DNA from 3 places in the Oleiphilus sp. HI0125 genome. Region 3 is predicted to be linked to each of the others. Evidence: riboswitches for the same ligand, from Rfam matches in the RefSeq annotation. Region 3 holds a riboswitch; each other region holds the start of a gene.
The links. Region 3 has a riboswitch for cobalamin ahead of A3762_RS13090 (TonB-dependent siderophore receptor). Riboswitches for the same ligand answer to the same signal wherever they lie in the genome.

Region 1 (4,786 bases), on a different contig from region 3:
AACACCGTGCTCAGCAAATGCAGCGCGAAGTGGTACGACCCACTCTTCATTTTCATGGATGATATAAATATCTTGCACGTTATCCTCGTTTACCGTTTTGTCTGGTTGCGCAGTGTACTACTTTTGATCATGTTTTTATTTCTTGTTTTAACGAATAAGCTAAACGGAAATGCCGGCAACAAAATCCACAAAGCAATAGTTTAAGAGCACTAAAAAACGTAGTTCTCAAACTGTCGAAAAGTTTTACACGAATGGTGGTTTATTGATTTTGGTAAAAGTAATAAGCATCTGTTCAATATATCCGATGCGTTATCTAGATCAATTCTTGCTGTAAATCTTGTCTCGACGATGTAGTAAATTAGGGAAATAATTGATGTTCTTCAGTTATAAAATCCTTACTTAGAAAGAATAACAAAAACAATATTATATGAGTTGGTGCTGTACGTTGGCTAAAAGAGGAAAGCGGACCTTCAGTCAGGAAAGAAATCTTGGTTTGCGGGCATTCACTTTCATGAGAAAGCGGTCATTCCAATTTGGTAGAAATACCTCCTAAACCGTCATTAGGGATCGGTTTAGTATTTGGCCGAGTTTTCTGGTCTAACTTTGACCTAGTTCAATTACCTAAACAGACATTGCAGACCTGAAAATCGCTTGTTTTTCGATGTGTGCTTAAAGATAGAAGCGCACTAAATGACTGAAGCTCAATGTTAGTAATAACAAAATGATCTTATCACCTGAGTACTTTTGATACTAAGGCATTCATAGTCGACTAAACTGACATAGACCGCTGATTAATATTCGGATTGTGGAGGAATACTATGTCTTGCTCAAACACTTCATCCCACCCTGATCACACTCATGGCCCAAACTGTGGACATACTGCGATTCGTCATGGCGATCATATCGACTATATTCATGACGGGCATCTACACCACCCTCATGAAGATCACTACGATGAACATACCATCGAGGTTAGTGACGCTAATCCAGATGGGTGTAAGCCTTTACACTCCTGCGGAGATCATGTTCATGGTCCAGGTTGTGGCCACGAAGCGGTGCCTCATGGAGATCACATAGATTATTTAGTGGATGGCAGGTTACACCACGTGCACAACGGGCATTGTGATGATCATGGTCCTATAGAACTGGTATAGATAGAGTCACAACGCTTCTTTAATTTGAATTGCTGAGTCATGGCGACTAGTGCTCCACTAGTTGCATAATTAGGCCAGTAAACTTATATTCAGTACCGCATTGGTTCACGCCTACTAAATAGATGCCTTAGGGTATCTACAGGTTGTGCTAAGAGGAAATCTGGTGAGAATCCAGAACTGACGCGCAGCGGTAATAGGGAACGAAAGCGACACGATTGGTATCTCATATAGATTAAGATCAGGCACTGGAAAGAGCTCCGGGAAGCCGTCGCCGTAGAAAACTAAGCTCAGCTTATTTGCCCTTAAGTCCGAAGACCTGCCAACGCAGTTCATCCACAAACTATTGGGTGAACTTTCATGCCTTCGCGATCATGAGGTATAGAAAGACAGGTTTTAGTTGCCTTAAGCAAGCTTAGTGTTACCGCTTATCTTGCCTCCTGTAGTTTCTTCTTTTTTCGCAAAGGACCGTTTACCGAGTTCAATTTGCGTTGTAAAGAAATATGCCGAACCATGAAGAAATCAAATGCCCCCGTTGTGGATCACCCTTTGAATGTAAAATGGGATCAATCACAATTTGCCACTGTAGCGATGTCCACTTATCTAGAGAACAAATGGCGTTTATTTCGGAACATTGGCAAGGCTGCTTGTGCCATGCGTGTTTGCTTGAGATTAAAACATTGTTACCAGAGAACCCTTCCTATAGGGCAAGGGCGTTGAACTGAACTGTCCAATTCCTAAATTGCTATTCGTCGTTCTCTAGGCGCGTATTCAAAAACATCGGAGTAGCAATTTGCTTCGTTAAGGCCTTTGGATTCAAGTTTATCGATAGTGCCGTATACCATTTGGGGCGATCCGCATAAATAAACCTTGGTATTGTCGAGGTCTTCAAAATCATGCTCAATCACCTCATAGATATAACCGGAGCGGCCATTCCATTCACTATTTTCTGTTTCTAAGATCGGCGTAAAGGTGAGGTTCTTATGTTGTTTTGCCCAGCCTTGAAATTGGTTTAGCAGATAGAAGTCGTCGATATGTCTATTCGACCAATAGATATTGATCAGTGCTTTAGGTTGTCTTGTAAGAGCCTCTTCGGTTAAGCATTTAATCTTCGCGATACCTGATCCCGAGGCGATCAATAGATGCCTTTGATTAAGGTTGGTTTGCAAAAAAGCCTGCCCCATCGGTAAGGTCACGGACACTGATGCCCTATCGATAAGACATTTTGTAAGGTGTTTCAATATTCTACCGGCTAACTCACTACCATTCTGAATATACAGTTGTATTCGACGAGCTTGGTTTGGGTCGCAACGATTCGCAATGGTATAAAAAAACGCTTGTGGTTCTCCATCATCATTTAGATCGAGTTCCAGCTGCAGATACTGCCCTGCATGATAATTCAGCGAGGTGCCGACGGGAGAAAGTAATTCGATCTCTAGGGTATCTTTGGTCAAGGGTTCTACGCTCAAGACCTGACATTCATGCGTAACTTTATTCGCAACTTTGTTCATATCAAAGCCATCATTACTATTTCAATAATCGAGTTCTAGCAAGCTTAGAGGACTTTTGTGATGAGTAAAAATGGTATATTTTCACGTACCGATTAATATTTCTCATGTATGATGTTTGCTGAACTTAACGATGATTGAACGTACTCACCTTAGAATTCTGCACGCCGTTGAACAGAACGGATCATTAACGGCGGCTGCTAAAGCGCTTTGCGTGACGCAATCCGCTTTAAGTCACACGATGCGAAAGCTGGAAGATAATCTCGGCGCCGAAATTTGGTTGCGAGAAGGGCGCAGTTTGCGTCTCACTCAGTCAGGTCGTTATCTATTAAATATCGCGAATCGCGTGCTTCCCTTGCTAGATCATGCTGAAGAAAAGCTCAAGCAAATGGCGCAAGGTGAGCGAGGCACATTGCGAATTGGTATGGAATGCCATCCTTGTTATCAATGGTTGTTAAAAATCGTTTCTCCGTTCTTGGATGCGTGGCCAGATGTGGATGTAGATGTAAAACAGAAGTTCCAGTTTGGTGGTGTCGGCGCACTGTTAGATTACGAAATTGACCTATTGGTGACGCCAGATCCGTTCTATAAAAGCGGCCTAAATTTCACCCCTGTATTTGATTATGAGCAGGTCTTGGTTGTGCCTCGGGGGCACGATTTAGTTGGATGCCAATATGCAGAAGCAGAAGATTTAAGAGACCAGGTTTTACTGACCTATCCGGTCGCCACTGATCGACTCGATATTTATAGCCAGTTCCTTAATCCGGCGGGTGTCGTGCCCAGACTTCACAAAACCAGTGAGACGACCGAGATCATGTTACAGATGGTCGCTTGTGGGCGCGGTGTGGCTGCTCTGCCACGTTGGTTAGCAGAGGAGTATTGTAAAAAGCTTCCTTTAAGTGTGGTGCGTTTAGGTAGAGAGGGCATTGCCAAGCAGATATTCGTGGGGACGCGCGAAAGTGATGGCGATATTAAGTATCTCAATGCATTTATTGAAATGGCACGTGGCTACGAATATCCGATATCAACCGGTAAAACCTAGGTTTTTCGCTAGGTTCTATCCTCTCGCCCCAATTAAGTATGATAAAAACTCATAAAATAATGAAATAAAATCAATTTTATTCATGATTTGATCTGGGTATAACTATATACAGTTTTAAATGCGGCATAGCATGTATACGGGAGGTCAGGTCACCATGAGTAAAGGGTTTACATACACAATTAAGACAATTCAGTTTGATGAACACTATCGTCCATCAGACGGTACTCGAATCACAACTAATTTCGCAAACCTGGCGAGAGGTGAAAGCCGTCAAGAGAATCTGCGAAACGCCTTGAGAATGGTGGATAGCCGATTCAACGCTCTCGCTAATTGGGACAACCCAAAAGGTGATCGCTATTCAGTTGACTTGGAGATTGTATCGGTCGACATGGATATCGAAGGAAATGGTGAAAAATTTCCATCGATAGAAATTCTCAAGACTTATGTTGTTGACCGCCTTACGAATAAGAGAATTGAAGGCATTGTAGGGAATAACTTCTCATCTTACGTTCGGGATTATGATTTTAGCGTGCTGCTTTTGGATCATAATAAAGACCAGGATCATTTTAGTATTCCTGATAACTTTGGCGATCTACATGGCAATCTATTCAAAGATTTTATCTGCTCTGATACTTACAAAAAGAACTTTAACAAGCTGCCTGTTATCTGTCTGAGTGTGTCTGATAATAAAATTTATCAACGTACAGAAAACGGTCATCCTGTCTTAGGCATTGAATACTTACCAAACGAATCTTCTTTGACTGAACAATACTTCAAAAAGATGGGCTTTGAAGTGCGTTATTTTATGCCACCAAACAGTGTCGCGCCGCTTGCGTTCTACTTCTTTGGCGATTTGCTTAGCGATTACACCAATCTAGAGTTGATCAGTACCATCAGTACGATGGAGACCTTCCAGAAAATCTATCGGCCTGAAATCTACAACGCTAACGCGGTGGCGGGTAATCACTATCAGCCAAAATTGAAGCATTCAGATCATTCCTTAACGCAAATTGTTTATGACAGACAGGAACGTAGTCAGTTAGCCATCAAGCAAGGGAAGTTTGCTGAGGAGAATTTTATAAAGC
Region 2 (12,432 bases), on a different contig from region 3:
CGTTAGCAAGCGTGTTTGAAAATACGAGAATAGAGATGCCGAGAATGACGCCCGGAATAACCAGAGGCAGCAACAACAATATGTATGCGAATTGTTTGAAGCGAAACTCATAACGTTCAAATAAAAAGGCATTGCTTGTGCCGATCGCAATGCTCAGTCCAGTCACACAGCATGCAACAAAGAATGAAACGCCAATGCCGTTCATTAGGCTACGATCATGAAATAAGCCTAATTTAGGTTGGGTATCGTTAATAAACCAATCCCATGTAAAGCCTTTCCATGGTAGTGACGGAAACAGGGAGTCGTTAAAGGCAAAGCTCGCGACGACCACTAATGGCGCAATGAGGTAAACAAAAAATAGGAAGATATAGAGCTGATAGCTCCAGTTGTAGCGATTTGATCTGGGTATAGTAGGAAGCATATAAAGTCCTTAGCTTTTCGCTACTGTCGAAGCGAGCGTTTGTCCGGATAGCTTCAAACCAAGCCACACGATGGTGGATGAAACGATAAGTAATAAAAAACCAAAGGCAGCGCCGAGCTCCCAATTAAATCGGGTAATAAACTGGGTATAGATCTGACCGGTAAACCACATACTCGATTTACCTCCGAGTAGAATTGGTGTGAGGTAATTACCGAGCGTTAGCATAAATACGACAATGCAGCCGGATATTATGCCCGGCATTGAATGTGGGATAACGATCTCTTTCAGGATAGAAAGCTTACTGCCGCCAAGGTCATAACCCGCTTCAATTAAGCTGTCATCTAAACTATCTAAAGTGCTTACCAACGGCACCACCATAAATAACATGGAGGTGTAAATTAAGCCCATCATCACGGTGACATCGTTGTATAAAAATTCGATTGGACCGTCGATCAGTCCAAGCCACTGCAGAGAGGAGGAGATAACTCCAGTTTCTCTGAGAAGGATCATCCAACCAAAGGTGCGCACTAATTCGCTAACCCAAAACGGCAACAGGCAGAGTAAAAATAAGATGCTTTTGGTTTTTCCACGCAACATCTTAGCTATGTAATACGCTACGGGAAAAGCAATAATTAGTGTAAGCACTGTGGCAAGTATCGACATAAATGCCGTTCTCGCTAAGGTATTCCAATAGAACGGCTCAGTAAAAAATTCTGCATAGTTTGCCAAGCTTGTTTCATAGGTTCGAGGGGCAACTTTTTCTCTAATCGATAAGAAGAACATATCGATATGAGGGATGATCACAAGTAAGCCTAGCCAAAGTAAAAAAGGACTAAGCAGGAGTATCAGGGTGAGTCGTGTCTGGCTTGAGTTCATTTTATCTTTCCTAAAACGCTCAAGCTTGGTTCGTAAATACTTTGGCGATATCTGCTCGCCAGCTTAATGATAGTTTGTCGCCTGCCTTAAGATCTGAAAACTCACCTGTCTGAGGTAGGGAAACAATAATCTCTTCCGCATCGTTGTTGGTCATGATTGCGCGGCTCTTAGCACCGTCGAACAATACACTCTTTACAGATGCCTGGAGTTGATTATCCGCTGTAGTTTGCTCTTGTCCCAATGTGATGGATTCGGGACGAAGATAGATATTCACTGTTTGTCCGATTTCAAGATTGCTTGTCGTTTGGGTTTGAATCGATAAACCGCTCGTGGTGGTTAGTGTGGTGCGTTGAGAATCTTGTACGCTGACTGTAGCCTCCCAATGGTTACTTTCTCCAACAAAGTCGGCGACAAAGGGCGTTTGTGGTTCATAGTAAAGTTCTTGGGGCGTACCGACTTGTTCAAAGCGACCATGATTCATGACCGCAACTTGATCAGACATAACAAGCGCCTCTGACTGGTCATGCGTGATGTACACAAAGGTGGTATCAAACTGGCTTTGTAGTTGTTTTAGTTCAACCTTCATATGCTCGCGAAGTTTTAGATCGAGTGCTCCGAGCGGTTCATCAAGAAGAAGTACGGAGGGGTTGAGAATCATACAGCGTGCAATGGCAATACGTTGTTTTTGCCCGCCAGATAATTGATCAATACGTTTACTTCCTGCGTCTGGCAAACCAATACGCTCTAATGAATCTTTTACACGCTGATCAATCTCGGCTTTCGCCACTTTTCTGCGGCGAAGACCGTAAGCAATATTTTCTGCAACACTCATCATCGGGAACAGCGCTAAGTGCTGAAAAACGAGATTGACAGGGCGTTTGTTAGGCGGTGTCGAAAGGACAGATTTGCCTTTAATTTTTATGTCGCCCGAGGTCGGCTCGTAAAACCCTGCGATCATTCGTAATAGCGTGGTTTTCCCGCAGCCAGATGGGCCAAGAATTGAAAAGAAGGAACCTTTGGGTATGGAAAAAGATACATCGTCAACGGCAGTAAATTTATCAAATTGCTTTACTAAGTGTTGGCATTCTAAATCGCAGGACATTCGGGCGTTCCACTACATAAAAAGAGAACGTCGAGGTCTTTCGACCTCGACTCATTGCTTAAAATAATAGTCGTCGTAGTGACTATTTAGCGGCGTTGATTCTATCGAGGGCTTTACCTTCCATCGTTTCTAAACCAGCAGGTACGGTCGGGTACCATTTAATATTATCGATGTCAGCTTGGCTGAACGATGCTTTGAAGCGTTTTTGTAACTCGGGGTCTACTTCAACATCACCACCTTTAGATGCTGTGAAGTTACCTGCCACGTTCGTGATCATACTTGCGATTTTTGGTTGCATTACAAAGTTGATCCACTTGTATGCCGCGTCTTCTGCTTTGGTTTTACGTGGCAGCACAAAGGTATCGATCCAGCCGAGTGCACCAGAAGTTGGTGCAACGAAAGTAACGTTAGGTAGCTCTTTGTTTAGCTTCCAACCGCCTGTATCCCACGCCATTGCTGCAGTCGCTTCTCCAGAGCGGAGGAGATTCATGAGTGCATCACCTCCAGACCAGTACGTTTTAACATTGGCTTTACAAGAGATGAGCTTGTCAGTGACTTGATTGATGATGTCTTGGTATTTAGCTGTGTCGCCATATGCAGCAAATGGATCTAAGCCCATAGAGAAAGCAAAGCCAATCAGGGTAGGGCGCTTCAAACGATAAGAAACTTTACCCGCAACATCCGCGCTACATAGGTCCGCATAGTCTTTAACGCTTGCTGCCATTTTTGTATCAAGAACTAAGCCGCTAGTACCCCAAATATGCGGCACACCGTATACATCTCCGTCGAACATCGTGGTATTTTTTGTCGCTTCGAGCATGGAATCGATAAACAAGCTATTGTCGATTTTGCTCAAGTCAATCGGCTTGTAGATATCAAACTCCGCTTGCGCACCTGAAATACGATCTTGGCTTGGTTGCGCAAGGTCGAAACCAGATCCACCTGTCGCACGCAGTTTAGAAATCATATCTTCGTTGTTTGACTTAGTTACCTCAACGTCAATGCCAGTTTCGGCTTTAAATTGTGCGATAACTTCATCTGGAGCATATCCGCCCCAAGTTAAGAGCCGAAGCGTTTCCGCACTTGCGAATTGCGACGCTCCAAGCAAGATGGCTGCAGATACTGCACCAGTGGTAAGTTTCTTTATTGCTTTCATTCTGGATATTACCCCTTTTTATCGTATTGATTGCAGCCTCAATCGGTTGCTAGTAAAGACGACGCATCCGTGTTGGGAGGTTTCCCTATACAGCATAAGACACAAATGAAGCGTCGTGCCGAACTATAGTCGATAACATAGACAGTTTTGTGACAGCGAAAATGCGGTGATAAAACTATTTGGAAAAGATTATTACTTGTGGAGTTCGTGACTATTGGTAGTTTAATTCATCTGAATAAATACATTAAAGGAGGTATCTTTTGGAGTATGTCTAGGCAGGGACAAAAAAGGGGTATTAAGAGTCGCCACTATGGCTCTTAATTTGGTAATGGCCGTACTTAATGAAACTAATTTTTTGGGCTTTGAATTCATTGCTTGTGCTGTCCATATATTGGATTACGACTCACCGCCTGAGCCGGGGAAGAATAAATCAGCAAGAATTAATTTTCTTGATCATAAAGTGGCTGGACTGCTTATTTAATTTATCTTCTTCCGTACAATCGTGCAGTGCGAAGCAGCAGTGAATCAAGCGATAGCAGTGATTTCGATAGTCTAAGTAGTCATCAGCAATGAGTTCTTTCCATTGGCTAAATATATTTTCTAGCAAGGGGATTTCGGATGATATTTGCATGCTTATAAGCTCTTAAGTGCGTCTTTAATTTCATGTTTAAAATCGGTGGCGTCACATACCCATACGCTTGTATCAGCACCTGGGAACACACCAATTTCTATCTTTGCTTGATCTAGCTCTTCAGCAAGGTCATCAATAAACGTATCAACAGGAATCGCGATGGCCGTTACCTCTTGATCAAACTCAGAAATAGCAACGGCAGCTTCTTTACTCGGCCACATTGGAAGGTAGCTAAACGCGTCTTCTTCATAGTTGATCGTAATAAAGTCTTGCTGAGCATTAATTAATACCCAAAGCTGTTTATGCTCTAATATTTGTTCGATGGTGTAATCGTAGCGATCTTCAGGTTCCATCGCGCTAAGTTGTTCGAGGCTTTGTTTAGTCATGTTTTTTCCAATTTTCCCAAGGCGAAGGGGATGGGGTGTTAAAAGTAGACAAATAAAGCTGTTCTACTTTAGTACGAGCCCATGGCGTGCGACGCAAGAATTTTAGCGATGATTTAATCGATGGATCTTTCTTGAAGCAATTGATACTGACGCGGCTCGCTAATCCATCCCAACCATAATGCTCATAAAGTTTTTCTACAATCGTAGCCAGCGTGATGCCATGAAGAGGATTGTTTGGTTGTTCCTGACTCATGTGAGTGTCGTTTTCCTTTTGTTGAATGCAAAACACTATAGCTAAAAACAGCCGGTTCGTTGAAATTGCCTAGATTCTAAGTGGCGTAGAGGTCTTGCGGCAAGTGATGCATGAAATCGCTTATGCAAGAGGGAATTAGCATAGTTAACTAAGTGCTTGTATTCCTTTAGCGTCTAAACAGCATTTCTTTAAGTAAAAGTGATCTAAACAAGTGAATCTGATTGCGACTATCTTTATGTACTGTAAGAACGGAGCCCAGCGGAGGAGCTAACTATGTTGCTTTCACATATGTTTGGATTGGCCACTCACCCTACTAGAGAGTGGCAAGAAATCAAAAAAGAGCATTCCATGCCGACAAGGATCTTTGTCGCGTACACCTGCATATTGGCCGCCATCGGGCCTCTGTGTGCTTATTATTCTACCACTGTAGTTGGTTGGACAATCGGTGATGGGGCCGTCACGAAGTTGACCGCAGACAGCGCATTCCTCTTGTGCGGGTTAACATATCTAACGATGCTGCTGGGAGTATTTTTTATTGGCTACATGATCGACTGGATGGCTCAGACCTACGGAGCTGAGCATGACGAGCAAGCTGCAAACGGAATTGCACTCATGGCATACGCATGCACGCCTCTGTTTTTAGGTGGTTTTTCGCTGTTATATCCTGTCTTTTGGGTCAACGCCTTAGTATTTGTATTTGCTGCCGCATGCGCAGGGGTTCTTCTACACAAGGGTCTTCCGATCGTGATGCGTATTTCAGAAGATAGAGCGTTTTTCTTCGAAGGGGCGATTCTCGCAGTCGCGCTCGTTTATCTTGTCTCAACGCGTGTCGCAACGGTAATTATTTGGTCGTTGGGTATAGGGCCAGAATTTATTGGCGGATAATAGGTAGAGACTAAATCGAGCCGCAAATGCTCTCATGAGATTTGCGGCTTTTTTATACCTAAGATTCGTAGCCGGCATTGTTTTAAACAATATATTGTTGTTTGTTATTAAAAATGCCTATATATTGTGTTTTGCATTGGTTCACATCTACTAAATAGACACGTAAGAATGTCTCTGAATTAGTTGTGCTAAGAGAGAATCTGGTGAAAATCCAGAACTGACGCGCAGCGGTAATTGGGAACGAAAGCGACATAATGCGAAGCAAGATAGCTACACGCATTAGGCACTGGAACGTAAAATTCTGGGAAGTCGTCGCTGTAGGATAATCGTTAGATTTAACACACGCCCATAAGTCCGAAGACCTGCCAAAGCAACCCATTTATCACAAGATAAATGGGCTTTCATACCTTCGCGACTATAGGGTGATCGAAAGACAGCATTATTGGCAATGGCAGCTTTATTGGTTGTCTCACTGTGTGTGCTGTTCATATAGATTTTTATGGCGAAGGGTTATTGGTCTAGTTGACCGAAACGCGATGAGAATTAATTATGACAACTCCAAATGCACTCTCTGATCCTAATATCAAACCAGTCTCAAACACTTCTAATTTCCAGCTTAAAGTGATCAAGCGCGATGGGACTCTCGATTCATATAATAGTGACAAAATAGCAGTCGCAATCACCAAAGCAATATTGGCCGCAGAGGATCATGATCATGCGGATGCAAGCCACGTTAAGCAGCTTGCCGATCAGATTGTAAGTGGTATTCATGGTCGCTTTGAAAAGCAATATCCATCTGGCGGCTCGATCAATATCGAGGATATACAAGATCAAGTTGAGCTAGGCTTGATGCGTCAAGGGATGCAGAAAGTTGCACGGGCTTATGTTTTGTACCGTGAGGAGCACGCTCAGCAGCGTAAAGATCAACAGCCTAGCGAAGAGGCACATCCTCGCTTCAAAATGCAACGCAATGATGGCTCTGAGGCGCCATTAAACATTGGTCGTATTCGCGCTTTGATTTCTCAGGTGTGCAGAGGCCTTGAAGGCGTTGATGCAGATCATTTATTAGATTTGAGCTATCGCAACCTGTATCACGGCATTAAAGAGGAAGATATTGGTACAGCGCTTATTATGGCTGCGCGACCTTTGATCGAGTCAGAGCCGAATTATTCGTTTGTTAGTGCAAGGTTGTTGTTGGATTCGTTAATGAGCGAGGTGGGTAAGGCATTGAATGTTTACTTGCCTGCTGCGATAGAAGATGCGAGTAATGCGTATGCTGAAATATTCGAAGCGGGCATCCGTTTTGGCATTCAAGAAGAGCTTATCGATTCTAAGTTAGATTCCTTCAATATAGAGATGCTTGCCGATGCGCTCAAACCAGAGCGTGACAACCAGTTTACCTATTTAGGGTTACAGACTTTATACGATCGTTACTTTATTCATCATGAAGAAACGCGTATTGAATTGCCGCAAACCTTTTTTATGCGAGTCGCAATGGGGCTCGCGCTAAATGAGGATGACCCTACAGCGCGTGCAATTGAATTTTATGACCTCTTGTCATCGTTTGATTATATGAGCTCAACCCCCACCTTGTTCAATTCCGGAACGTTAAGACCTCAACTATCATCGTGCTATCTGACCACTGTTCCAGATGACTTGAGCGGTATATATGACGCTTTGCGTGACAATGCCTTGCTCTCAAAATGGGCAGGTGGATTGGGTAATGATTGGACTAATGTTCGCTCGCTAGGCGCGCACATCAAGGGAACTAATGGCCAGTCTCAGGGGGTCGTGCCGTTCCTTAAAGTTGTAAATGACACGGCTGTTGCAGTGAACCAAGGCGGTAAACGCAAAGGAGCCGTTTGTGCATACTTGGAAAGCTGGCATTTAGATATCGAAGACTTTCTCGATCTTAGAAAAAATACAGGGGATGAGAGACGTCGCACACACGATATGAACACCGCTAATTGGATTCCAGATCTTTTTATGAAGCGCGTGTTTGAGGAGCAAGATTGGACCTTGTTTTCTCCTAATGATGTTCCAGACCTGCACGACTTAACTGGTCAGGCATTTGAAAAGCGTTATGAAGAATATGAGCGTAAAGCTGAAATCGGGGAGATTAAACTCTCTAAGCGTATTCCCGCATTAGATCTATGGCGTAAAATGCTCTCGATGCTATTCGAAACTGGGCATCCATGGATTACTTTCAAAGATCCTTGCAACATTCGTTCGCCGCAGCAACACGTTGGCGTAGTGCATTCTTCCAATCTCTGCACGGAGATTACGCTCAATACCAGTGAAGATGAAATCGCCGTGTGCAATCTTGGTTCTATCAACCTTGTGAATCACATTCAGGACGGCGAGTTGGATAGAGAACGTCTCCAAAAGACGATCCGAACTGCTATCCGAATGCTTGATAATGTGGTCGACATTAATTACTACGCATGTCCACAGGCCGAAGCATCTAATTTACGACATCGTCCTATCGGCCTCGGTTTAATGGGTTTTCAGGATGCTTTATATAAACTGGGTATTCCTTACTCGAGTGCTGAAGCTGTTTATTTTGCTGATCAATCTATGGAGCTTATTTCGTACTATGCACTAGAAACTTCGAGTGCATTAGCAAAGGAACGTGGAGCCTATGAAAGTTTTGAAGGCTCACTATGGGATCAGGGCATTCTTCCTATCGACTCGCTTTATAAACTCAGCCAAGAGCGCGGCGAGCGTTATACCGTTTGTGATTACAGTCAAACCTTAGATTGGGATGGCCTGCGTCAGAAGATTAAAAAGGAGGGAATACGCAACTCAAATGTGATGGCTATCGCGCCAACCGCTACGATCTCCAACATTATTGGTGTGTCGCAATCGATTGAACCGACCTATCAAAATCTATTTGTTAAATCCAACCTGTCCGGTGAATTTACGGTTGTGAATCCATGGCTTGTTGAGGCGCTCAAACGTGAAAATCTTTGGGATGCAGCGATGGTCAATGATCTTAAATATTTCGATGGCAGTGTTAAGAAAATTGATCGTATTCCAGAGAACATCAAGGCACTGTATTCAACTGCTTTCGAGATAGAACCGCATTGGTTAGTGGAAGCGGCAGCACGTCGTCAGAAATGGATTGATCAAGCACAGAGCGTGAATCTTTATATGTCGGAACCCTCAGGTAAAAAGCTGGACAACCTCTACAAAACGGCGTGGAGCCGCGGTTTAAAAACGACCTATTACTTACGTTCGCTGGGTGCAACGCACACTGAGAAAAACAGCACGCCAGTTGATCAAGGGGTTGCTGAGCAAACTTCGACGGTAGTTGGAAGTGCTAGCCAAAACGAAGTTCAGGGAAGCTTATCAAATCACAATCCGCAGACTACTCAGAAAGCGGGAAATGATTTTGAGTTGGCGAAAGGGCAAGAAGCGCCAAAGATGTGTTCAATTCTCGAACCCGACTGCGAAGCTTGCCAATAAGTTTGAGCGCATTGAAACCGAATTATATTTGAGGACCGACTATGTCATTCACGAACAAAAAAACAAGTACAGCAACGCCAAATTGGGATGACCCGCTTGCAGCGGCAATCCCTTCACAGGCACAACCAAGTATCGTCACGAACATCGCAGATCATGCGAAAGAAGAGGAGTTCGTACTCGAAGCGCTTCCTCCCGTGCGTATGGAAGATAAGCGCGTTGTAAATGGCGAAGCTGATGTGAACCAACTCGCGCCATTCAAGTATCCTTGGGCTTGGCAATATTTCTTGAACGCTAACAAAAATCACTGGACGCCTTTAGACGTAAATATGTCGCAAGATGTTCATGACTATCACCATAAACTTACGGTCGAAGAGCGCCATGTTTTTGAGAACGTACTCGCGTATCTGACAACCTCAGATATCTTAGCGATGCGGAATATTGGCCTTGCGGTCATGGAGAAAATGAGCGCGCCAGAACTACAAATTTATCAAGCACGTCAGGTGTTTGAAGAGGCGATGCATACATGGACGTATCAGCACTGTATCGAAACCATTGGTTTGGATCAGAGTGAGATATACAACCGCTACCGTGTTGTTCCTGAAATCTACAGCAAGATTCGACTCGCAAATCGCCGCTTAAATGCAGTGTTGACGACAGAGATGGATCTTAAAAATCGTGATGATCTCGAACAGTTTATGCTCTCATATACCTTCTTTGCTGGCGTATTCGAAGGGTGTTGGTTCTATAACGGATTTAGCCCGATTTTTGCACTTCAACGACGTGGCTTAATGAAAGGCACGGCAGAGCAGTTGCAGTACATTATGCGAGACGAAGTAATGCACGCGGCGTTTGGTATTAAGGTGGTTAAACAGATTATGGTGGAAGAGAACATTTCTCTTGATCCAAAAGCTGTGAAACTAATGTGGGAAGAGTCTGAAGCGGCGGAAAAAGCCTATGCGGGTTATTTACTTCGAGATCCGATTTTGGGCTATACAGCAGAGGACCACGTTGAGCAATTCAGGTTTATTGCGAATCGAAGAGCGAAACAGTTAAAACTTGAGCAGCCATTTCCTGGTGCTCAAAACGCCTTACCTTGGTTGGATGAGCAAGCTGCCTTGCGTAAAGAGAAGAACTTCTTTGAAACGCGTGTCACTGAATATCAAACCGGCGCTTCATTATCGTGGTAGCGAATCATTAGAAGGCTGCTTAAGCGATTAATAGCAGATAAACTTAGTTGAATTTCGCAACAAGTTTATCTGCTACTAAAGATTTGCTAATTCTTCTTGTAGATCTTTTTTGAGAATATTTGGCTCTGTGACCCATATAGTCGAGTCTGTGCCAGGAAATACTCCAATCTCTAGTCCATCTTTTTCTAGACCGACGACCCATTTATTAAAGAAATCTGGAAGAGATATACTCAAGGCTTCAAGCTCTGATTCATTTTTTGCGTAGGCCAGAGCTAATTCTTCGGTCGGCCAAATCGGCAAGTACTCAAAATTTTCATCTTCAGAAAATATCTTTAGAAATTGCTTATCATTGTTCACGAGAATCCAGATCTCACGTTCCTCAACCACATAGCTTATGGTGAAGTCATAGCGACCTTCGCTATCCATTTCATAGATTGCTTGCATATTCTCTTGATCCATCTTTTAACTCTCTTTGCGATATACTTTTTAGCGAAGCGAACAAACGCTCGATACGTTTTAAATTTAAGTGGGATTATACGGCTTAGGCGACCATCTGCATCGCTATCCAAACCGCTTTTAAGGCAGGTTTCTTTTTGCCTTCAATTTCAATCGTGACATCCATTTTAAACATATAACGTCCCGGTGCTTTTTCTTCTGCATGTGTTAGCTTTGCTTGCGCACGAATACGACTACCTACTTTTACGGGATGTATAAAGCGTACTTTGTCGAATCCATAGTTCACACCCATGAAAGTACCCTCGATCATGTATGCAAAGCGTTGCGCGAAGTGCGGCAGCATCGATAGCGATAACAAACCATGAGCGATGGTCGATCCGAAAGGTGTGTTTTTCGCTTTCTCCTCATCAACGTGAATGAATTGGTGGTCGAGAGTGCAGTCAGCGAATTGATTGATTTGTTCTTGTGTTACGGTGAACCAGTCTGTCGGTGACATTTCTATACCGATGTAGTTATTCAGGTCTTCTTTTCTTATTACTTTCATCAACCGTCTCTGTATATTTTTACTGGTTTAGTTGCGGCGCGGTTAAGTCCAATATCTTAAATTGAGTGGTTTGAATCACCGTGTCAATGCTACAAAGATTGTCAGGACTGGTTATTTAATGATCTAATCCGAGCGATTCATCGTGATTTTCGAACAATAAAAAGCAAATACGGAGAATATCGTGATGGAGAGTCAGTTCAGCAGTATTAAGTATTATTCTTTGGGAGTTTTACTCCTGATTTTGTCAGTGATGGTTTCTAGCGCAAAAGCAGATGAAGCGCGTTTCTTTAATAAATTTGAGTGGCATGAAGTTAACGACGGCATCAACACAGGTTGGGAGCCATGGGCGGGGTTGGCCGCTGTCAGCTTGCGTGGAAATTTTTATGTTATTGGTGGTCGGATACCCAAACAGTTTCCTTTAGCGTTTGGCGATAGCGAATTTCGTAATGATGTCTGGAAGAGTGGCGATGCAGGCCAGACATGGTTGCCTGCTTCGCTAGATGGAGAGGCGCCTTGGGCCGCGCGCGCTGACTTTCAAGCTGTAACGAAAGGGCGTTACATGTATGTGATCGGGGGCCAAGATTCGACGGCAGTGCCGAATGATTGTCCACCAAGTGATGGAGGTCAGCCACTGTTTGATATTCCTAGCGATGGTGGATTCCCAAGTGACGGTGGGTTCCCTGGTGATGGTGCCAGCGGGCCTCCTGCGTTTCCATGTTTCCCTTTTAAACTGGCTTCAAACTTTTTCAACGACGTTTGGCGTAGTAAAGACGGCGCAAATTGGCAGCTCATGACAAATGATGCTGCTTGGTCTAAGCGTGCAGGCTTAAGCCCGGTATCGCACCGTGGCTACATCTATGTAATGGGTGGATCGTTTAATGATGATTTGTCGATTATTGTTCAAGCGGATCCTTAGCGTATCTACTACAACGATGTATACCGTTCAAGAGACGGCCGAAATTGGGAATTGATGACGGATTCCGCGCCTTGGACTCCACGTGCTGGAGGCATTGTTGTCAGCAAAGGCAAGTACATGTATATGCTTGGTGGAGAGGATGGCTTTACAT
Region 3 (12,432 bases):
TTTCTGTTAGCACGGTCTTTCTGCAGATCTAAACGTTCAAAAGTGGCAAAACAGAATTAATCCCCTTTGGTCTAAATTAGCCGGCGGCTATCAGCTTAATCGCTCTATTGATCTGCTGATTAGTGATGCGGGCTTTCAAATAAATGAGCTTTCTAAAATAAACGTTCCTAAAACGCCGTCTTTCGCGGGTTTCGTCTATATGGGTGAAGCGTCCGTCTCATAACTGAAATCGGCACGGAATTTGTTTGCTTTTTGAGCTGTCCACATTTGTTGCCGCTGTAAAGTTTTTGTAAAGATTATTGTGCAATGTGGCCACATGTAGCCGTATTGAATGTTCGTCACATCAATCGGTGTTTAGATCGTTGAGAATACGAGGCAGCTAGGGAGTAGTCAGCGTATAACAATAATTTGAGCCGGAAGAGCTCTATAAATTTAAGGGAGTAAGCGATGCTAGATAAAAGCTTGGTATCGGGTAAGGCATTTCGTGACGACAAGAATTTTCCACATGGTTTTAGTCGCAGTGGGAATTTTTCTCGTAATGAGTCAGATCTACTAACACGAGGAGGCTGCTGCGCAAACAGTCTTATTGCCGGAGAAATAGAGCCAAAGGGAAAGGCTCAAAAACAGCTGATTGCAGTGTGCCGCGGTGAACGCGACGCCGAGACTGAATTTGAAAAAGTCTGGATGAAGTACTCTGATTTTATTGGTCGCAAACGCTGTGTGTTCAGCTTTGCATCAAGTGGAAATTTAGCATCATCTGAAGGCAGAGTTTATGCTAAAGACTTATTGAGTTAAGTCAGCCTGCGATACAGATCAAAGTATGGTGCTTTGGGTCAACGTCTTGCGTTCGTAATTGGTGTTTTTGTATAGTTCGCCGCTCAAAATTCATTTGCTTGAGCGGTTATGCTGCAAAACTACATCAATTATCGGAAGCCAAAAAGCGTTTGGAATAACCCGAACGCCGGTTTTCTGTCGGCGTTTGTCGCAGCGGTAATTGTTCATCTGTTGCTAGCCATCGTTTTCTATTCTTACACGCTCGGGCCTAAGGCGTATATCGTCGATAATTCAACCTACCGCGTTGCTTTGTCTCAGCGCATTTTAGAACCCACTCCTGAGTCTATTATTGAACCCTTGTCGGCCAGTCAAGAATCGCCAAAACAGGAAGATCTTACCCCTAAATCGAAACCCGATCCTGTGGTGAAGCCTGTCGAGAAACCGATTGTCGAACCCGAACCTCAAAAGTCAACGGAAGCCATTTTAGAAAGCGAGCCTTCTAAATCATCACCGGTTGAGACTATTCAAGCAGTTGCTCCATCCAAGAAGAAAATTGCGAAGCAATCCGAAGCGAGCATCAGTGATCATTCGGATAAGGGTGAACCTGCTAATAAAGTTGCCGAAAGCAAAGCAAAAGAGCAGCCTCAACAAGATCAAAAAGAGCAGAAGGCTCCGGTCAAGAAAATTGAAGAGCCTAAAGAGCAATTTAGATCGCCAGCTTATGTGCTAGGTAGCCCTTCAAATCCCAGACCAGTTTATCCTAGCTTAGCGCGCAGGCGTGGTTGGGAAGGGGATGTATTACTAGGAGTGCATGTTGATGTTACGGGCTCGGTGACTTACGTAGAGATTCTAGAATCGAGTAATGTATCGGCTTTAGATTTTGCCGCTTATTCAACTATTTACGAAAGCTGGAGCTTCTCTCCTGCTGATGCGGCTGAAGCTTCGTTGAGAGGCTATGTTACTGTACCCATCTCATTTAGGCTCGACTAAACGTTTTGCTCTTCATTGCAGTTCTGATCTTCGTACACTCGACCATGTTACTTCATTAGTCCCGTCACTCCTTGCCCCAGTTTTAATAAATCAATTGACTTGAAAATGTGAACTGCGTAAAGTCGCAGCCCTGCTTGAGGTGCTCAATCACTAAATCTAGTGAGCGAGTGAAACGGGAAGTTGGTTGAAGTCCAACGCTGCCCCCGCAACGGTAAGCAAGTTAAGTCGGCATCCTCGCCACTGTGCAGTAAAGCATGGGAAGGCCGTTCGACTAAGTCGAATGACAACTTGTAAGCCCGGAGACCGGCCTGAAGTGATTTTTTAGATATTGCGGAGGGCGATATTTGGGACTGATGTCTAACGAACTAGATTGTCGCTCGTTAACCATTACTGTTCTTTGCTTCTCTCTCTGCGCGATTGCTGGTGAAGTGCGTGGGTCTACGTTTAGTTTTACTTTCTCTACTTCTTGTTTCGACGTTTGCTGTTGCTGAGGAAACCGTCGAGCATGAAACCGTTGTGGTGACAGCTTCTAAGCTTGATGCCGATCATATCAATACCGAGCATACTTCAAGTCATACAACAGTAATTCGTTCTAGTGAGTTTGGTCATGAGTTCTCTAATGTCGCGGATGTGTTATCTGATCAGAGTGGCGTTCAAATTCGTCAAGTAGGTGGGATAGGTTCTTATTCGACTGTGAGTATCCGTGGGTCTAGTGCAGCACAAGTTAATGTGTTTCTCGACGGCATGTTATTGAATGATGCGCACGGAGGAATTGTTGATCTTGGCAATATTCAATTGAGCTCAATCGAGAGAATAGAAATATATCGTGGTAATACCCCAGCGCAGTTGGGCGTGTCATCAATTGGTGGTGCAATAAATCTCGTAAGCAAAAAAGGTGCTGCGAAGCCTTATCATACTGTGAGGGCGGGCTATGGATCGTTCAAAAGCCATCTCGGCGCGTTGACCTCTGCTTTTCATTCTGGAGATACAAATTACCTTGTTAATGCAGAGTATGTTTCTAGCGACAACGACTATGAGTTTTTAAATGATCGGCAGACTCCTAACAATCCTTTCGATGATGAGGTACAGCGTCGTCAAAACGCACAATACGAGCAAGGAGCGATTCATTTATCTGCGGTCACAGATATCTCTAAGTCTTTAGATGCCAATAACGTAGTTCGCTACTCGAAGTCTTCTAAGGGCGTGCCGACTGCGCGAAACGCCAAAGATAATTCGGCGACATATGATGTTGAAACCCTATCTATTCAAAGTAAGTTGAATCATGAACTTTCTACTAGGTTAAAAGCGTCTTATCAGATTTATGGTTCGCTGTTGAAAGGCGAGTATGACGACACTGAAAACAAAGTTGGTCTGTCTGCAAATCTAGAGAAATCTGAGTCATCTAATATAGGCGTTAAAACTGACTGGGCTTTATCTTCGGGTAATCATTTGTTCAATATTGCCGCACTGCTACGTTTTGAAAAATATGAAAACGAAGACCTTATTCAGAACACGTCTACGGATGCATCGCGCATGCAAACATCATTGATTGCTCAAGATGAATGGTTAAATTATGCGGGTACCTTACAACTAACCGGTAAGATTGGTCTTCGTTATTTGCAAGACGATCAAGATATTCCAAAATCAGTTAGTAATACTGAATCTTATTACGCTGCTTACAGCGGCCTGCGCTACACGTTTTTTCCATCCCTCGCACTCACCGCAAGCCTCTCTCACGAAGTCCGTCCGCCCAAACTTAGCGAATTGTTTGGCGACACCGGTTCGTTGTTAGGCAATGACGAGCTGGTCGAAGAGTATGCAACCAACGCGGAACTTGGATTGCAGTTTTTGCAGGGGAATTCCAACCTTAACTCCTCCTTGTTTTACAGATCACTAAAAGATGCGATTGTCGTTATTTTCGATTCGCGCGGAATAGGTCGCGCTGAAAACGCTGCAAGTGCGCAGATATATGGTCTTGAAGTAGACGGGAGCATTCTATTGACTGAATTTTGGAAAGCTGGGTTAAGGGCGACTTTGCAAAGTAGTGAAGACACGTCTGATATCCCAGCTTTTAAGGGGAACTCTCTCGCTGGCGTGTATGAATCTGCCGCGACTATTTCAAATGAATTTTCGGTGTTCGACTACAAGCTAAATTTGGAGTATCAACGCCAAGATGGTGGTTATTATGATCGAAGTGCGTCTGCAGAGATGCCAACAAATGAACAGATTAACGTTAGTATCGAGCGCCGTTTGGGTCAGCACAACGCAAGGCTTTCCTTAGAAAATATTACAGATGAAAGAATCGAAGATTTTAATCGTTACCCGGGTCCGGGACGACGAGCTTTCCTAACCTATAGCTATACCTTCAATTAAAGGAACTGAAAAAATGAATGCTAGACAATTAATAAAAGCAACCGCATTAGTATCTATTTCGGCATTTCTTGGCGCATGTTCAAGTAGTGATTCAACTGACAACTCTGTCGACTGTTTTGACTGCGCGGTAATTTCCACGGTATCAGCAGACTTTACATCAAGCGCTGTTCAGTTTACTGATACAATCCCAGCTTACGAAATTTCTTCGGATTATGCTGCTCAAGATTTATCTGATGTACGCTTTCTAACATTTGGCGATCATTTCTATCGCATGGGGCGTTTCGGGATTAACAACTTAGCGAAATTCTCATTTGATGATGCCGAGAACCCAATTTGGGAATACTCTGTGGCTAAGGATGATAGCGATAATCCAAACCCATATACGGTGGTGTTTGTATCTGAAACACAGGCTTATGTTTTACCTTTTGGTACTGATGAGATTATTGAGATTAATCCAAGCGTTACTGATAGTAATCAACAAAGTGATTTTATCGTAGATCGCTTAGACTATTCGAAATATAGCTTTGGAAATGGAATCGGAGCATCGGATGGTTTTGTGAAAGATGGATTGCTGTACGTTCTATTAAATGGCCAAGATTCATCTTTTGTTCCGCAGACCTCTCGAATTCTTGTGATTGATCCGTCGACAAATCTTGAAGTCGACGTGAATGGTTCAGGTGAAGCGTACGACTTAACCGTCAAGAATGCCCAAGATATGGATGTAGTGGGTGGTTATATATATGTCGCTGGGGTAGGTCGTTATGCTTCATTAGATCGATCTCGCCCTGCTGAACTTACAGGTGGTATTGAGAAAGTTGATATCCGTGGCATGACTTACTTGAGTACCTTATTAGTTGACGATAATGATGCAAGCGTAAATGCACAAATTGCGGGAGTTGAAGTGTCATCATCTGATAACAAAGCATATTTAATTCGTTATAACGCTTTCCAGGATAACGACCTTATTCAGTTTAACCCAACATCTGGAGCTGTAAGTGCTTCGCCGAACGATGGATTTTCAGGTTTAGACATTAAAACAATCGAGATTGATTCAAGTAACCAACTTTGGGTTGCACTTGGCGATACAGTTGATCCTCGTATAGAAGTGATTAGCATAGCGGATGATTCATCGGTGGCGACCATCAACACTATTCGTAATCCTGTTAGAATTGAATTCGCCGATACAACTAACTAAAACACGAATTTTATGTCCACATTAATGATACAAGGCACGACCTCGGATGCAGGTAAAAGCACTCTCGTCGCCGCCTTGTGTCGTTGCCTGTATCACCGAGGAATTTCGGTGGTACCGTTCAAACCTCAGAACATGGCGCTGAACAGCGCTGTGACCGCCGATGGTGGAGAGATAGGTCGTGCGCAAGCCCTACAAGCGCAGGCCTGTCATCTTGAACCTCATACCGATATGAATCCGATCTTGCTGAAGCCCAATACAGATATTGGTGCACAAGTCATTGTGCACGGTAAGGCTAAAGGTGATATGGATGCAGTCAGCTATCACCGTTACAAAACCCGGGCGATGGACGCGGTCCTCGAATCTCATCAGCGGCTCGAAGAACAATATCAGTGTGTCATTGTGGAAGGTGCAGGCTCCCCGGCCGAGATAAATCTTCGCGATCGAGATATCGCTAACATGGGCTTTGCTGAAGCGGCTGATTGCCCTGTCATTATTGTCGCGGACATCGATAAAGGAGGTGTGTTCGCGCACTTAGTGGGGACTTTAGATCTTCTTAGCGAAAGTGAGCAAAATCGCGTTGTGGGTTTTGTGATTAATCGATTTCGGGGCGATATAAAACTCTTAGAGAATGGACTCGAATGGTTAGAACAGCGCACTGGCAAACCTGTATTGGGTGTTTTGCCCTATCTTCATGGTTTGAATATTGATGCAGAAGATGCGTTGCCAGATGACAACTTGAAGCAAGACGGTGAGTTTCGTGTTGTAGTGCCAGTGCTTCCGCGCATTAGTAATCACACAGATTTCGAGGCTTTGCGTTTACATCCAGAAATAAACTTTACTTATGTTCCTTCGAATGGAGACATTCCTCCTGCAGATTTAATTATCCTTCCTGGTTCTAAGTCGGTTCGCGCTGATCTAGCCTTTTTGCGTGAGCAAGGATGGGAAGATGCAATAAATAAACATCTTCGATACAGTGGGAAAGTACTCGGCATCTGCGGCGGTTATCAAATGCTGGGCCAAAGCATTGACGATCCTGATGGTATTGAAGGCGATCCAGGTTTATCTCAGGGCTTTGGGTTCTTGGAACATCATACAATGCTTACAAAAGAAAAAGCGCTTGTTCGGGTAAGAGGGCAGTTTGCCTCAGATGGTGTTGCCGTCCAAGGTTATGAGATACATGCTGGTCGTACGCATGGTGAATCATTAGATAGGCCGTTTATTCACTATGAGAATGGTAATTCAGACGGCGCTGTGAGCCTTGATTCAAATATTGCGGGGACATACTGGCATGGTCTTTTAGATACACCTGATGCGCTTACTTCTGTGCTTAATTGGGCGGGCTTTAAAGTTAAAGAACAACTTGACTATCAAGCTGTTCGTGAGGCTTCAATTGAGCGTTTGGCTGTTGCATTTGATGAAAGCATCGATATGGAGAATGTGCTCAGTTTCTTGGAGTTAGATGAATGAAGCATCTAGTCCTTGGGGGTGTTAAGTCTGGAAAAAGTCGATATGCAGAGACTCTTGCTGCAGATGTAGCTAGCAAAACTAAATTTAACGTTGCATTAGTCGCAACCGCACAAGCTCTTGACGAAGAAATGGCTCAGCGTATTAGCAAGCATCAAATCCAGAGACCGGATAATTGGGTGGTGATCGAAGAGCCTGTCGATCTTGCTAAAGCTTTAAGAGATTTAGATGCAGACCCTAGCGTAGGTGTTATCGTGATTGATTGCCTAACACTATGGTTGACCAATTTGCTTGTAAAACCTGAGGTTGTTGATCATAAAGATTCGTTTATTTCTGTGTTTAAGGGGCAACTAGAGACGACAGATACACCTTGTATTTTGGTGTCTAATGAAACCAATATGGGACTCATTGGTATGGATAAACTTACCCGTGATTTTTGTGATGAAGCTGGACGCTTGCATCAATCCCTAGCGACTATCTGTGATCATGTGAGTTTAGTCGTCGCCGGTTTACCCCTTTCAGTGAAGTGAGCTGGTTATGTCTCTTTTATCACCAGATCTGCTTTCGCCAACCTTGAGCGCATTCGCTGAGCTTTCGTTTTTCCCGATTTTTACTAATCCGGTTTACGCTTCAATGTGTGTCTTGTTGGCTTTTGTATTCGATTCGATACTTGGTGAGCCAAAAAAATATCATCCGATCGTTGGCCTTGGAAATCTTATCGCGGTCGTTGAACGAGCTTTTTATCCTGAGAATAACAATAGACCTCGATTGCTAATTAGGGGTGTGAGTGCGGCATTTATTGTGCATAGCTCAGTGTTTATTTGTATTTTGCTAGTGGTGTTGGCGCTGTCAGCGATCATAGAGAGTGATAACGTACATGTATGGTTTGGTATGCTGTCAGTCATTATCTTGTATATATGTATTGCTCCTCGCTCTTTGATTCAGCACATTTCTTCAGTCGAAACCACTCTCGCGAGTGGAAATGTTGAAAATGCTAGAGTTGCTCTTTCAAGGGTGGTCAGTCGCGATACGTGTTCGCTTGAAGAACCAGAGATTGCCAAAGCGGCGATTGAAACACTTACCGAGAACGAAAATGATGGAGTGATTGCGCCTTTGTTTTGGTTCCTTATTGGAGGCCCGATTGGTGCCGTATTTTTTAAAGTATCTAATACCTTAGATTCAATGTGGGGCTATCGTAACACTCGGTATAATTATTTTGGACGTTTCTCCGCGCGCGTTGACGACGTCCTTGGTTATATTCCTGCACGCCTTTGCGCTTTGATTTTTTCGATTTCAATTCGACGTTTTGTACAAGCATTAAGAAATGGGCGAAATTGGTATAGCCCAAACGCTGGTCCAGTGATGGCCGCTGGTGCACTAGCATTGGGTGTCTCCTTAGGAGGTCGGGCTGTCTACGATGGTTCAGTTAAAATACGTCCAGTTTTGGGAGCCGGCCCCGAGCCAACACCTCTCGATTTAACGCGATCAATCACAATGATTCTCTGGATACACAGGTGCCTAATGTTAGGCTTTTCTGTGCTGTTTCTAGTGTCACTAGTATTGCGCTGGTGAGCGGTATGTCTTCGCAAATTAAAAATGCAACGATGTTGCGGGTAGAACATTTAAGTTGGACAGCACCAAGCAGAGGATTAGCATCGCCAGTAAAAATTCTTGATGATGTCTCATTTAAAATCGAGAAGGGCAAGTTTGTTGGCCTTATTGGCCCAAACGGCGCAGGGAAGTCCTCTTTGATGAGATGTGTCTATCGCGTAACGAAACCCTCTGAGGGCGAAGTGTTTGTGGATGAACAGAATGTTTGGGAATTGAGTGCGAAACAATCTGCCCTAAAAACCGCTGTTATTCTTCAAGAACAAAATGACTATATGGGCTTAAGTGTTCATGATGTTATCGCACAAGGGTTGACGCCCCATAAGGGTTTGTTTGAATGGAATACTCGAGGAGATGATGCCTTGATCGCGCAGCTCCTCAAAGAGATGGAGCTTAGTGAACTTGCAGAGAAGCCCTTTTCAGTTCTGTCGGGCGGTGAAAAGCAAAGGGCTTATTTAGCACGAGCCTTGCTCCAAAAGCCGCAGCTACTCATCATGGATGAACCGACCAATCATTTAGATATTCATTTTCAATTAGAGGTGCTTCGTAAAGTTAAGGCGCTTCCGGTAACGGTCTTTGCTTCATTTCATGATTTGAATTTAGCGGCTGCGTTTTGTGATGAAATTATTGTCTTAAATCACGGAAAATTATGCGCCCAAGGTTCTCCAGAGGATGTGCTGAAAGAAGATCTTATTAGTGAAGTATATCGGACATGCTGCGTGGTTGATCGCCATCCTTTATACGATCATCCACGTGTTAGTTTCGCCTTTCAATACGGAGTTCACCGTTAATGATAGGCATAACGCGAACGACAGTTTTTATAAGCCTTTGCGTGGCTGTGGCCATGTTCAGTCTGTTTGTTTCTGTCGTCTTCGGTGCGGCGAGCATTACTTTTAATGACGTGCTTTCGAGTACTTTCAGCCTTCTGACAGGCCAAGAATCTGAAATCAGTGCGATACGTGAACGTATTATATGGGAGTTACGTGCCCCAAGAGCGGTATTGGCGTTTCTTGCGGGAGCAGGTTTGTCCCTTGCTGGTGCGGTACTTCAGACCGTCACAAGAAATCCCCTGTCAGACCCATATTTGTTTGGTATTTCCTCCGGTGCATCCTTTGGGGCTGTGCTGGTGATTGCGGCGTTGTCAGGCACTAGCGTATCGGCAATTTCTGGATTTTCAGAATATAGTATTGCGGTTGGTGCGTTTGCTGGCAGCCTTTTTTCGGTAGTAATCGTCATCGCACTGGCAGGGCGAAGCGGAAACGTTGAACGCATGTTGCTTGCGGGTGTCGCGACATCCTTCATGTTTAGTGCGGCGACAAGTTTAGTTTTGTATTTGTCTGATCCCTTGGCAGCTGCATCACTTATCTTTTGGACCTTAGGAAGCTTCGCTCGCGCGGAGTGGGCTTCAATAGGACCAGTGATTGTCGTTTTACTGATTAGCTTGCTTTGCTTCTTCGCCTTTTCTCGCCCTCTAAAAACCATGTTGGCTGGAGATGAAAATGCGAAGGCGCTTGGTGTTAATGTCGTACGCTTACGTCTTGGGATGCTGGTGATGAGTTCGCTAATGACCGCAGTGTTGGTCGCAAATTGCGGTGGCATCGGTTTTGTTGGCTTGATGATTCCTCATATTGTTCGAAGATTAGTCATTGGATTACGTGTTAACTTGTTTGTTGCTGTGGCCATGGTGGGTGGTATTTTCATGATTTGGGTGGATGTGCTTGCTCGGGTCTTGCACGAGGGAACGGAGCTGCCAATTGGCGTAATTACAGCAGCGCTGGGGAGTGCTTTTTTCTTACTAGTGCTAGTGCGAAGAGATGCACGTTCATGACTGATATTTCGAAACCTAGGCCAAAACATGGTGGAGACCTTTCGTGCTTGAGATATGAGCGGGATTTGCAAGGTAGCATTTTAGATTTATCGAGTGCGGTCAATCCTTTTGCCTATGACAAACTAGATAACGAGCCAGAACAATGGAAATCTCTCCCGAATATCTCGCCCTCTTTGAAAGAGAGGGTTGCGCAATACTATGACAATGAGAACTTCCTCCTGACACCAGGTTCTCAGTGGGCTATTGAGTATCTGCCTAAGCTATTCAAGCAACAGCTCGATAAGTCTTTGTCTGTTGCGGTGCCGAGTGAAGGTTATGCTGAACATCGCTATCATTGGCAAAAAGTGGATGCACGACTGTATGAGTATGACGCCTTGGCTTCTAATGAACTAATCGAAGCGGTTGATATTTGTGTTGTGATCAATCCAAATAATCCAAGTGGAGACTTCCTTACCGCAAAAGAAATTATTACGTTAGCCGAGCGAATGACCGCCGCTGGAAAATGGTTGATCATTGATGAGGCTTTTGTCGATTTTCATCATGAGTTTTCCGTGTCGAGTTACGTTGGTCAGCCCGGGCTAGAGAACTTAATTGTTCTACGCTCGTTCGGTAAATTTTCAGGTCTTCCTGGCGCGCGTATCGGAGCGGTGGGTGTTTCTACTCAGTTACGCCATGTCGTAAAGAGTGACATCCCATTGTGGGGCATTAGCGGGCCATCTTTATCGCTGTTTGAACGTGTTGTAGCAGATCAGGCATGGTTGCGTTCTGCTTGTGAAGAAGTGACAGTTTGGTCTCGCAAATTAGATGTTGTGTTACGGCGATACTTTAGTGATGTAAACAGCGCAGTAAAGCTATTTTCAATAATCAGAACACCTGACGCACTCACTATATTCGAACGCCTACTGAGTGATGGCGTGTATGTCCGTTTGTTAGATAACGGTTTAGGCCTTCGTGTTTCTGTTCCGAAAAACGAAGCAGAATTAAATTACCTAGAAACTGCGCTCGCGCGCCTTTAATAGAGAAGATATTAGTGCTTAAGTTTAGTGGTTCTGTGTTTTTGCTCTTGTTCGTATCCATCGTTGCGAATGCTAAACAGGTAGAACGTATTATTGCGTTGTCGCCGCATTCGGTTGAGATACTTTTTTTGTTAGGCGTAGGTGACAAGATTGTCGGAACGGTCGATTTTGCGGACTATCCAGAAGAGGCTAAATCGATTCCGAGGATCGGCGGGCATACCGCTATCCAGATAGACCGGGTACTTGAACTTGAGCCAGATATAGTGATTGCCTGGGAGAGTGGTAATCCAACACGAGACATCGAACGAATCAAAGAGTTAGGTATCGTCGTGTATGAAAGTACAACAAAAGAACTCGAGGATATTCCGCAAGAGATATTGAGAATAGGCGATAAGGTTGGACGTTCAGCTGAAGCTCAGGTGCAGGCGCAAAACTATCGGGAGCGTCTAGATTCTTTACGTGACAATTATCAGTCTAGAAAACCTGTCAGTTTCTTCTATCAATTGTGGTCTAAGCCATTACGTACAATGGCCGCAGGGAGTTGGATTAATCAAATGTTCGCGGGTTGCGGTGCTGTAAATGTGTTCGACGACCCTTCAATGGATTACCCGCAAGTAAGTTTAGAATCCGTGATTGATTTGCGTCCAGAGGTCATCGTTGTGCCAACGCATCACGGTACAGAAATGGACTTGAATATGTGGAATGACTGGCCCGAGATTCCTGCGGTTAAAAACGATCATATCGTATTTTTTAATGGTGACTTATTGCACCGGTTTTCATATCGAACACTCTATGGCATGCAGCAAATTTGCGAAGTGTTTGATGATATTAGACAAATCAAAAAGTAGCGTATTGATAAGCGTAGCTTTAAACAAAGTAAGAGAAGGTTTATGACAGACGAGAATGCTAAAAACGAATCCCACAAGAAAGCGATGCAAAAGCAAAAAGAAAAAGTAGACGCGCATATTGCAGCGGCTGATGAAGAACGCGGTATTTCTTTGCTACTTACCGGTAACGGCAAGGGCAAAAGCAGTTCTGGGTTTGGAATGGTATTACGTGCCTTGGGGTATGGGCATAAAGTTGGCGTTGTTCAATTTATTAAAGGTGCTCAGCTTTCAGGAGAAGAGATCTTTCTGAAAGAGAAGATGCCAGAAGTTGATTTTTACCAGATGGGTACTGGGTTT

Region 1: another riboswitch for cobalamin. It lies ahead of A3762_RS28800 (cysteine-rich CWC family protein); the one in region 3 lies ahead of A3762_RS13090 (TonB-dependent siderophore receptor).
Region 2: another riboswitch for cobalamin. It lies ahead of A3762_RS09835 (ribonucleoside-diphosphate reductase subunit alpha); the one in region 3 lies ahead of A3762_RS13090 (TonB-dependent siderophore receptor).

What each region holds. Positions count from the first base shown of each region.
Region 1 is NZ_LWGF01000627.1:21-4,806, forward strand. Features, by position in the region: gene A3762_RS08200 (hypothetical protein) at 819-1,154, shown strand; cobalamin riboswitch at 1,268-1,493, shown strand; gene A3762_RS28800 (cysteine-rich CWC family protein) at 1,655-1,876, shown strand; gene A3762_RS08205 (NAD(P)H-flavin reductase) at 1,889-2,662, opposite strand; gene A3762_RS08210 (LysR family transcriptional regulator) at 2,793-3,701, shown strand; gene A3762_RS08215 (DUF1852 domain-containing protein) at 3,856-4,786, shown strand, end outside.
Region 2 is NZ_LWGF01000681.1:3,948-16,379, reverse strand. Features, by position in the region: gene A3762_RS09870 (ABC transporter permease) at 1-421, opposite strand, end outside; gene A3762_RS09865 (ABC transporter permease) at 431-1,297, opposite strand; gene A3762_RS09860 (ABC transporter ATP-binding protein) at 1,317-2,399, opposite strand; gene A3762_RS09855 (extracellular solute-binding protein) at 2,482-3,555, opposite strand; gene A3762_RS09850 (DUF2750 domain-containing protein) at 4,189-4,572, opposite strand; gene A3762_RS09845 (VF530 family DNA-binding protein) at 4,565-4,825, opposite strand; gene A3762_RS09840 (Yip1 family protein) at 5,099-5,710, shown strand; cobalamin riboswitch at 5,874-6,095, shown strand; gene A3762_RS09835 (ribonucleoside-diphosphate reductase subunit alpha) at 6,260-9,178, shown strand; gene A3762_RS09830 (ribonucleotide-diphosphate reductase subunit beta) at 9,220-10,365, shown strand; gene A3762_RS09825 (DUF2750 domain-containing protein) at 10,441-10,824, opposite strand; gene A3762_RS09820 (MaoC family dehydratase) at 10,907-11,365, opposite strand; gene A3762_RS09815 (hypothetical protein) at 11,547-12,281, shown strand; gene A3762_RS09810 (hypothetical protein) at 12,336-12,432, shown strand, end outside.
Region 3 is NZ_LWGF01000812.1:398-12,829, forward strand. Features, by position in the region: gene A3762_RS28850 (methyltransferase domain-containing protein) at 1-10, shown strand, start outside; gene maoP (DUF413 domain-containing protein) at 448-795, shown strand; gene A3762_RS13085 (energy transducer TonB) at 904-1,764, shown strand; cobalamin riboswitch at 1,885-2,091, shown strand; gene A3762_RS13090 (TonB-dependent siderophore receptor) at 2,197-4,137, shown strand; gene A3762_RS13095 (hypothetical protein) at 4,151-5,332, shown strand; gene A3762_RS13100 (cobyric acid synthase) at 5,345-6,799, shown strand; gene cobU (bifunctional adenosylcobinamide kinase/adenosylcobinamide-phosphate guanylyltransferase) at 6,796-7,326, shown strand; gene cbiB (adenosylcobinamide-phosphate synthase CbiB) at 7,334-8,368, shown strand; gene A3762_RS13115 (ABC transporter ATP-binding protein) at 8,374-9,195, shown strand; gene A3762_RS13120 (iron ABC transporter permease) at 9,249-10,232, shown strand; gene A3762_RS13125 (aminotransferase class I/II-fold pyridoxal phosphate-dependent enzyme) at 10,298-11,248, shown strand; gene A3762_RS13130 (cobalamin-binding protein) at 11,263-12,096, shown strand; gene cobO (cob(I)yrinic acid a,c-diamide adenosyltransferase) at 12,139-12,432, shown strand, end outside.